DNA from 3 places in the Acetoanaerobium noterae genome. Region 1 is predicted to be linked to each of the others. Evidence: riboswitches for the same ligand, from Rfam matches in the RefSeq annotation. Region 1 holds a riboswitch; each other region holds the start of a gene.

What was found. Region 1 has a riboswitch for S-adenosylmethionine ahead of B5X47_RS04495 (homocysteine S-methyltransferase family protein). Riboswitches for the same ligand answer to the same signal wherever they lie in the genome.
Region 2: another riboswitch for S-adenosylmethionine. It lies ahead of B5X47_RS03645 (O-acetylhomoserine aminocarboxypropyltransferase/cysteine synthase family protein); the one in region 1 lies ahead of B5X47_RS04495 (homocysteine S-methyltransferase family protein).
Region 3: another riboswitch for S-adenosylmethionine. It lies ahead of metK (methionine adenosyltransferase); the one in region 1 lies ahead of B5X47_RS04495 (homocysteine S-methyltransferase family protein).

What each region holds. Positions count from the first base shown of each region.
Region 1 covers NZ_FUYN01000002.1:173,574-176,788, forward strand. The annotation lists gene B5X47_RS04480 (argininosuccinate synthase) at 1-116, opposite strand, end outside; T-box leader at 169-392, opposite strand; gene B5X47_RS04485 (TfoX/Sxy family protein) at 727-984, shown strand; gene B5X47_RS04490 (GIY-YIG nuclease family protein) at 997-1,284, shown strand; SAM riboswitch class I at 1,285-1,388, shown strand; gene B5X47_RS04495 (homocysteine S-methyltransferase family protein) at 1,585-3,215, shown strand, end outside.
Region 2 covers NZ_FUYN01000001.1:724,369-727,583, forward strand. The annotation lists gene B5X47_RS03645 (O-acetylhomoserine aminocarboxypropyltransferase/cysteine synthase family protein) at 6-1,277, opposite strand; SAM riboswitch class I at 1,400-1,502, opposite strand; gene B5X47_RS03650 (ClC family H(+)/Cl(-) exchange transporter) at 1,598-3,157, opposite strand.
Region 3 covers NZ_FUYN01000010.1:7,741-10,955, forward strand. The annotation lists gene recD2 (SF1B family DNA helicase RecD2) at 1-359, opposite strand, end outside; gene metK (methionine adenosyltransferase) at 523-1,707, opposite strand; SAM riboswitch class I at 1,856-1,961, opposite strand; gene B5X47_RS12935 (phosphodiester glycosidase family protein) at 2,067-3,215, opposite strand, start outside.

The DNA.
Region 1 (3,215 bases):
GCTATTATATCTGCATTGTAGTTTTCTTTTAGCCATGGAATGATTATAGAAGTGTCAAGTCCACCAGAGTAAGCAAGTACTATTTTATCTTTTTTAGTTATATTATTTGTTTTCATTATATTTTCCTCCATTATTTTAGAAATTAAAAAAATCCGCCTCTTCGTATTACAAAGAGACGGATTTATATCCGCGGTACCACTCTAATTAATTGTATTTGTGCACTAATACAATTCACTCGATATCGTTAACGGCGACAGCCGTGCCTTCATACTTTGATTTCAAAAGGCATCCTCAGGGTCCCTTGTTCGGTTAAGGTGAGACTGTCGGCCTTCCACTCTGTGCCGACTCGCTGGAGTCATCTCTTAGCTTACTTTTCCCATCACTGGATATGCATATACTTGTTTTTTTCTGATTATAGGGATTTAATTTTTACTTGTCAACATCAAAAAATATATTTTTATGTTTTAAAAAATTATTTTTATATATAAATAATCGGGGAATAACCATGAAATTATTATGAAAAACATTTTCCTAAAGCTTAAAAATTTTTTAAAATATTTTTACAAAAGTTAAAGTTTTTGTTTACAATTGAGCAAATTTTGTTTAATATAATTTAAATTATATATATTTTTAGTAAGTAGATGATTTATTATATGAGGTATTAAATTTTGGTAGATTAATAAATATATAGAATGAATAGAGTATATATTAAAAGGGGAGAGTAATATGAGCAAGCTATCAGATATGGAAAACATAGGACCAACACTAGAGCAACGATTAATAAATGCAGGGATAACTACTCCTATGGAGTTGAGAAAGCTAGGTTCAAAATCTGCATATGTGATATTAAAAGAGCATGATATAGATGCCTGCATTAACACCCTGTATGCATTAGAAGGAGCTATACAAGGGATAAGATGGCATGATCTGGCAGACGATATCAAAGCTGATTTAAAGAGATTTGCAGACTCAGAAAAAAAGTAAAGCTGGGATTAAATGAAAAAACAAGAAGAATTACTACAAAAAAATATTAGGCAGTTTTATGTATATATGCTAAGATGTAAAGATAACAGCTTGTACACTGGATACACGGTGGATATCGATATGAGGTTTAAACTTCACTGTGAAGGAACAGCATCAAAGTACACTAGAGCAAGGCTTCCAGTTAGCTTGGTTTATGTGGAAAGGCACGATACAAAAAGCAGTGCAATGAAAAGAGAGTGCAGTATAAAAAAACTCTCAAAGCTTCAAAAAGAAGCATTAATTAAAAACTCAATAGTATGATTCTTATCGAGAGAGACGGAGGGATATGGCCCTGTGAAGTCTCAGCAACCTTCAGCCCAGACTGAAAAGGTGCTAAATCCAACTGCGTAGCAGGAAGATAAGAGAAAACTTATAACTTAGGCTTTCTCTTTGAGAAAGCTTTTTTGTTTTTAAAAAGCAAAAAATATTTTATTGAACTATGAGATATCCATATTCTTAATAATGGGCTAGATTTTATTGTGAATATGACAATGGTTCCCCATTAGAAATCTAGAATGCTTTAATGGATAGTTTATTATTTAGTTAAAGAAGGAGAGAGCAATGATAAAAATATTCGATGGTGGATTTGGAAGTCAGCTTATTAGCAAAAGTATATGTTTTGAATGCCCTGAGGAGCTAAACCTAACTCAAGCCGAAGTAATCAAGCAAATACATAAAGAATATGCAGATAATGGAGCAGATATAATTACAACCAATACCTTTGGAGCAAATCCTCTTAAGCTAAAAAGCTATGACCTTGAGGATAAAGTAATTGAGATTAACGTTGCAGGAATAAATTTAGCTAAAACTACAGGCAAAGAGACAGCTTTTTCTGTAGGACCTACAGGTGAATTTGTAAAGCCTGTAGGGGATGTGAGCTTTGAAGAAATGTACGAGATATTTTACAGACAGCTTGAAGCTATAACGATATCTCAGCCTGATTATATAATCTTTGAAACCTTTAGTGATATAGCAGAGCTAAGAGCAGGAATAATAGCCTTAAAGGATATTTTTAAGAAGCACACTATAAAAATTCCTATACTCGCCTCTATGACCTATGACAGCATCTATACCTTGACTGGAGTATCACCAGCTGCCCAAGGAGTTATTTTAGATGCTCTAGGAGTGGATGCCATAGGAATAAACTGCTCAAAAGGACCAAAGGATATACTTGAGCTACTTGCAGAGATAGAAAAGTATACCAGTGTAAAGCTTATTGCTCAGCCAAATGCAGGGATGCCTGAGATTGTAGGAGAAGATGTAGTTTATAGCATGTCAGCTAGTGAATTTGCAAATCAAATGAAGCCATATTTTGAGCTTAATATGGGATATATAGGCTCTTGCTGTGGGTCTACTCCTGAGTTTACTAAAGAGCTAAGAAGGTTAGCGGATAGCATAGAAGTAAAAAATAATAAGGAGAATAAAACTAATTCTCATGGATATCTTGCTTCAAAGGGCAAGGTAGTTTCTTCAGAAGCATTTATTTTAATTGGAGAAGCCATTAATCCTCATGCAAGAAAATCTGTAAAGCAGTATATGGAAGAGTTTGATATAAAAGGACTTACAAGCGTTATATCAGAGCAGTGCTTAAAAGGTGCAGATGTAATTGATATCAATGTCAATGCAGAGGGAGCAGATAAAAAAGCATTAGCAAGGGAGCTAGTTATAAGTGGACAGTTAAATTCTGATTTTGTACTTTGCATAGATTCAAAGGAGCCTGAAATAATAGAAGAGGCCCTTAAAAATTATGCAGGAAAGGCTCTTATAAACTCAGTTGCTTTGGACGAAAAGGAATTAAGAGAAATCCTTCTTCTTGCAAAAAAATATGGTGCTAGTGTGATAGGACTATGCATAGAAAATGAAATCCTGCCAACTACCATAGCTGAAACTGTAGAAATAGCAGAAAAGCTTCAGAGCAGACTCCTAAGTGAAGGAATAAAGGCTGAGGATATCTATATAGACCCACTGCTTTTTACAAATAAAACCTACAGCATATCGCCACTTGATACAGTAGAGATTGTAAGGCAGTTATCAAATAAAGGAATAAAGACCTCTCTTGGGCTTAGCAATGTTTCTTATGGCATGAAAAATAGAGATAGATTAAATCAAACCTTGCTTTCTATGCTAATAGGAAGTGGACTTTCCATGGTAATTGCAAGTGCTAGTTCAAAAGGTATAGTGGAAACCATAGA
Region 2 (3,215 bases), on a different contig from region 1:
TACACCTACGCTTTTAGTGCTTGGTATAAATCATCGCAGATATCCTTTGGATTTTCGATTCCTACAGATAGCCTGATCATCTCAGGAGCAATCCCAGCTTTGATCTGCTGCTCTTCACTTAACTGTCTATGCGTCATACTAGCTGGATGAAGCACATGTGTTCTTAAATCTCCTACATGAACTACAAGGCTCGCTAGCTTGACAGAATTTATAAATAGCTTGGCTTTGTCTACTCCGCCCTTCACTCCAAATGATATAACTCCAGAAGCGCCTTTAGGAAGATATTTTTCAGCAAGCTTGTAGTCTTTGGAACCTTCTAGCTTTGGATAGTTGACCCATGCAACCTCATCTAGGCTTTGAAGAAACTTCGCAACCTCTAGAGCATTGTCACTGTGTCTTTGCATTCTAAGAGCCAAGGTTTCTGTTCCTAAATTAATTAAAAATGCATTATTGGGACTCATCGTAGAGCCTAAATCTCTAAGAAGCGATGCTCTTGCCTTTACTATGAAGGCTTGGTTTCCAAAAGCCTCTGTATAGCTAAGCCCATGATATGCCGGGTCTGGCTGAGTAAGGCAATCAAAGTTCCCATTGTTCCAATCAAAATTACCGCTGTCTACTATCACGCCACCTAGACTAGTTGCATGACCATCTAGATACTTTGTAGCAGAATGAGTAACTATATCAGCTCCATGCTCTATCGGTCTGCATAAATAAGGTGTAGCAAAGGTATTGTCCACAACAAATGCCAATTTATTATCATGTGCGGCTTTTGCAAAAGCCTCTATATCAAGTACCTCTACACCAGGATTTCCTAACGTTTCTGCAAATAGCAGCTTTGTTTTAGAATTTACATGTTTTGCAATCTCTTTAGGCTCTATTGTGCATGGAAGTATAGTTGCCTCAATCCCCATACGCTTTAAAGTAGAAGTAAACAACGTATGGGTTCCACCGTATAGATTTGAAAGGCAGATAAAATTATCCCCAGCGCTACACAAAGTAAAAATAGCAAAGAAATTTGCTGATTGACCTGAAGCAACCCCAAGAGCTCCTACTCCACCTTCTAAAACAGCCAGCTTTTTTTCCAAAACCTCTACAGTTGGATTACTGATTCTGGAATACATATGTCCTACTGCTGATAAATCAAATAAAGCTGCAACCTGATCTGCATCATCGTACTTGTAAGTAGTTGACTGCACTATAGGAGCTACTCTTGGCTCTCCACTTTTTGGTTCATAGCCTGCCTGTACACACTGAGTTTCTACACTGTAATTCTTCATTAATATCCTCTCCTTTTCATATTGAGAGTCTGAGAAATTAAAAAAGCCGCACAAAGTGCGGCTTTATGATTTTAAATAAATAAAATCAACAAATCTAAATACAAAAATAGACTTGTAGGCTACACTTATCTCTCAGACTATTGTCTGCTGGAATTAGCACTCGGTTTTATATAAAACCCTTGCCTGGTTTCGTAGGGCCAGTCCCTCCACCAATCTTGATAAGCAACTTTTATTAAGTTTGATTTTTATAATACACTGTTCTAGGATAAATTGCAAGTATTTTTTTAAATTATTAAATCGTTAGCTTCAGTCACTTTTTTCTAAGGGCGTAAATTCAATTTTTCTAATTTTTCTCTTATTTTAGACTCACAATTAATATCTGTTAATACAACCAAATAATCTCCCACCATAATTTTAGTATCTCCTTTTGGAATAAGTTCTACTTCTCCTCTTTTTATAGCGACGAGAAGAGATTTTCCTGGCCAATGTAAATCTTTTACCAAAGAATTTTCAAAAACAGAGTCATGCTGAACTATTATTTCTACAAGAATTTTATTAATATGTTCTTTCTCATCTTCTGGATGTTCTTGAACTATTAAATTATCAAGTAATTTATCATATACTGGAGGACTATTTAAAAGCTCTGCCACTATATATGCTGTAATTGAAACAACTGTGAGTGAAAGCAAATGGTTGAAAGAACCTGTCATTTCCATTATTAAAACTATACCAGTTATAGGTGCTCTTACAATAGCCGTAAAATATCCAGCCATAGCAAGGATAATAAAATTATTAAAAAGACTCTCATCAAAAATTCCATTTCCTATCATTACATGTCCAAAGATACTTCCAATAGTTGCACCTAAAATAAGTAAAGGAAAAAATATACCACCAGGAGCTCCTGATGCAAAACTTAACATCGAAAAAATAAATTTAACTATTAAGATTAAAACAAGAAAACTAATACCATTTTTAAGATTTAGATATTCTATAATCTTATGGCCTCCTCCTGTTGCAAGTGGAAAAACTAAACCTAGAAATCCTGCTAGAATAAAAGGAATTATTATTTTTGTTCTTATATTAAGAAAAGTTAATTTTTTATAAAATTTTTGAGTTTTAAATAAAGTATAATTATAGATAGCTCCAGAAATCCCCAAAACAATTCCTAAAAATATAAGCATTAAGTATCCATTAAGTGGTACTGTTTGGCTTACTGGAAAATTAAAAACTGGATTCATACCAAAAACTTTTTTCGAAATAAAGTCTGCAGTTACTGCAGCAGAAATAGTCGATAGTAAAATGATTGGAGAAAAATACTTAAAAATTTCTTCTAAGGCAAAAATCACACCTGCCATAGGTGCATTAAATGCTGCTGCTAATCCCGCACTCGCTCCACTAGCCATAAGTATTCTTTTTTCTAGTCTACCTTTTCCAATTTTATTTCCAACCCCTTCAGCTATACATGCTCCTAACTGAATAGAAGGACCTTCTCTACCTAAAGATAAACCTGCTACTATAGCAATAGCACCTCCTACAAACTTTGATATTAGTGTGTGCATCCAAGACTTACGTGATTTAAAATATCCTTTTAGAATTCCTTCTAACTGAGGTATTCCACTTCCTGAAATCATTTTATTTTTATCAACTAAATACCCTACAAAATATCCCATTCCAATTAAGAATAAAAAAGTAATAGGGAGAAACATGAAATTTTGATTCAAAAAAGTATATGTAAAATTAGAGATTGTTTCTGCATTTGTTAGTGTGATTCTGTAAAGAACTGAAACTCCTCCTGCCGCTAAGCCAACCACTATACTTTTAAATAAAATAAACATTTTTTCATTATTATGACTTACCAAAATAGTATAATTATTTTTCAACATCATTCCTCCATTTCACGAAAAACTTGTAACCTTCTTTATTCTATACCTAGGAAAC
Region 3 (3,215 bases), on a different contig from region 1:
TATCTATTAGGATTAGTTTCTAGGATTTCTATAGCTTTTATCCCGAATTTATCTGTGATTTTATGTGCCATTTTAAGACCTATGCCTTCTATCGTTCCAGATGCTAGGTAAGCTATGATTCCATCTAGCGAATCTATAGCCATATGAGTAAAGCTCATAACGCCAAACTGTCTGCCATATATATCGTGAGTCTTCCACTCTCCACTGACCTTTATATTGTCGAGCTCTCTGACAGATGGCATACAGCCTACCACTGTAACTTCTCCTAGCTCATCGCTGATTAGGTTTGCTATAGTGTAGCCATTTTCATCGTTTTGAAATATTATATCTGAAATTTTTCCTTTTAATTCTATAGGCATAAGCATACACTCCAAATGTATTTTGAATATGATTTATTATAACATACGATATGAAAAAAGGATTAGTATCCAGATTTCCCTGAGTACTAATCCTTTGTTTTTATAAGCTTTTGAGTTCCATAAACAACTTATTATCGTTTAAATTACTGAATTTATTATATCTTTATAGTCCCGCGTCTTTTTTAATGTCGTCTACTTTGTTTAGCTCTTCCCAAGGAAGGCTTACATCTGTTCTTCCAAAGTGTCCGTAAGCTGCTGTTTGCTTAAATATCGGTCTTCTAAGTCCTAGGTCTCTAATTATAGCTCCTGGGCGAAGATCAAAGTTTTTAGAAATGATTTCAGAAATCTTCTCATCAGCTATAATGCCTGTTCCAAATGTATCAACTAGTACTGATACAGGCTCAGCTACACCGATTGCATAAGCTAACTGAATCTCGCATTTCTTAGCAAGTCCTGCTGCTACTACGTTTTTCGCAACCCATCTAGCTGCGTATGCTGCAGAGCGGTCTACCTTTGTAGAGTCTTTACCTGAGAAAGCTCCTCCACCGTGTCTAGCGTATCCGCCGTAAGTATCTACGATGATTTTTCTTCCTGTAAGTCCTGAATCTCCTTGAGGTCCTCCGATTACGAATCTTCCTGTAGGGTTGATAAGGTACTTAGTGTTTTCATCAAGTAACTTGCTATCTACTATTGGCTTAATTACGTTTTCGATTAAGTCTTTTTCGATTTGCTCTCTAGTTACTTCTGGGTTGTGCTGAGTAGAGATTACTATAGTGTCTATTCTTACTGGTTTGTCATCTTCATACTCTACTGTTACTTGAGTTTTTCCATCTGGTCTTAAGTAATCAAGAGTCTTGTCTTTTCTTACATCTGAAAGTCTTTTAGCTAGCTTGTGAGCTAGTGAAATAGGAAGTGGCATGAACTCTGGAGTCTCGTCACAAGCAAACCCAAACATCATACCTTGGTCTCCAGCTCCTACTGCTTCTACTTCATCTTTCATAGTTCCTTCTTTGTGCTCTAGGGCTTCGTCTACACCCATAGCGATGTCTGCACTTTGCTCGTCTATAGCATTGATTACTGCGCATGTTTCGCAGTCAAATCCATATTTTGCTCTATCGTATCCGATTTCCTTAACTGTCTCTCTTACTACTTTTTGGATATCTACGTATGCGTTTGTAGTTATTTCTCCAATTACCATAACAAGACCTGTAGTAACTGCTGTCTCACACGCCACACGTGAGTTAGGGTCTTGAACTAATAGGGCGTCTAGGATTGAATCTGAAATTTGGTCACAGATTTTATCTGGATGGCCCTCAGTAACAGATTCTGATGTAAATAATCTTCTCATTTAATAAATCCTCCTCATCTCTAGCATTAAATGCTGTAAACCGTATCACTTGTATATGCCAAGGTGGCACATCGTACATAATGTAGACTTTTTTGCATTAAAAAGCCTCTTCATACACATACGCAGAAGAGGCTTAACTACTAAAGTTACCTCATCTGCCAAGAATATATCTCGCAGGAATTGGCACCATCTCACATTGCTGTGCTGGTTGCCGGGTTTCACAGGGCCAGTCCCTCCACCTCTCTTGATAAGGTTCAAGAATTTATTCATTTATTGTGCAACGGATTTTATTTTATATTAGCGAAAACCATATGTCAATATGTTTTTGAAAAATATTTTTTACTATTTTTGTATCAGTTTTATGGAGTAAGCACAGGCTTGAATCCATATACCAATTTTCCATCTGCTTCAGCAAACTGAAGGTATTTTATATCTTGATATATATTAGATTTTGGCATAGATGCATAGTCTACTACACTGATATAGCTTACGTTTCCATCTACTCTAGAGGAAAAACTCTTTCCTGAATATACAACATATACATTCTTAGTCTTTGCTTCTTTTTGAATGATTTTGTCAAATGCATTTTGGTCTATGCTATCTGCTGACTTGTCACTGCCTTGAAGCACTATAACTACATTCCCAGCACTCTTTGACATTAGTCCTTTTAAATAGTCCCATTGACCTTTTACCTTGTATACTCCGCCATTTCTGTTGTCTACGCTAATAAATGTTGTGTTTCCAGCGGTTTTATATTTATATGCCCCATTAAAGGCTTCCTTTGGGGCTGACACCGCTCCTAAAAATGCGTTATCCGCAGCACCTAGAGTCATTACAGCTTGGTTTGCGCTAGCTGAGCTAGCAAGCTTTGCCTTAAATGCCTGATCTATTATGCTCTCTCCACCTGACATGCTTCCAAATACTGCTGCTGTTCCTGAAGCGGGAAGAGTCTGAACCATTTTTGAATCAGGTGCATTTTTCTTAAGTATTTCTACAGGAATTTTTCCAGTAACTCCTCCATATGAAGCTACTATATTTCCACTTCCTGATGAAGTAGGAGTGAAATATCTACCATCAAAGTTTCCTGATATGCCTTCTCCAAAAACCTGAAAGCTAGGAGTAGTTATATCTATAGGATTTTTGGAAGCATCAAAAGCTCTTATAGCAAGCTCTACCTTGTCTCCTTGGAAGATAGTTTCATTTAGCACAGAAATTTCAATCTGAGAAATACTACCTTTTGGCGCAGTATTTTTTATAGTAAGCCCATTAACAAGTGACCTTTCTGCAGATGCCATAGTATTTTGAATTTTCCCGTCTGCCATCAGCTGTGTGGACCCTCCTCCATCTAGCATCATAGCATCCTTTGCACCTAGTGCTTTCATATACGCTTGCATATCTTTTTCATCCATTCCTATAAACGGAGATTTTCTGCCGTCTACAGTTACTATGAGCATTTTTTTATCTGCTGTGATTCCTAGAGCTGTTCTTTGGCTTTTTCCACTTACACT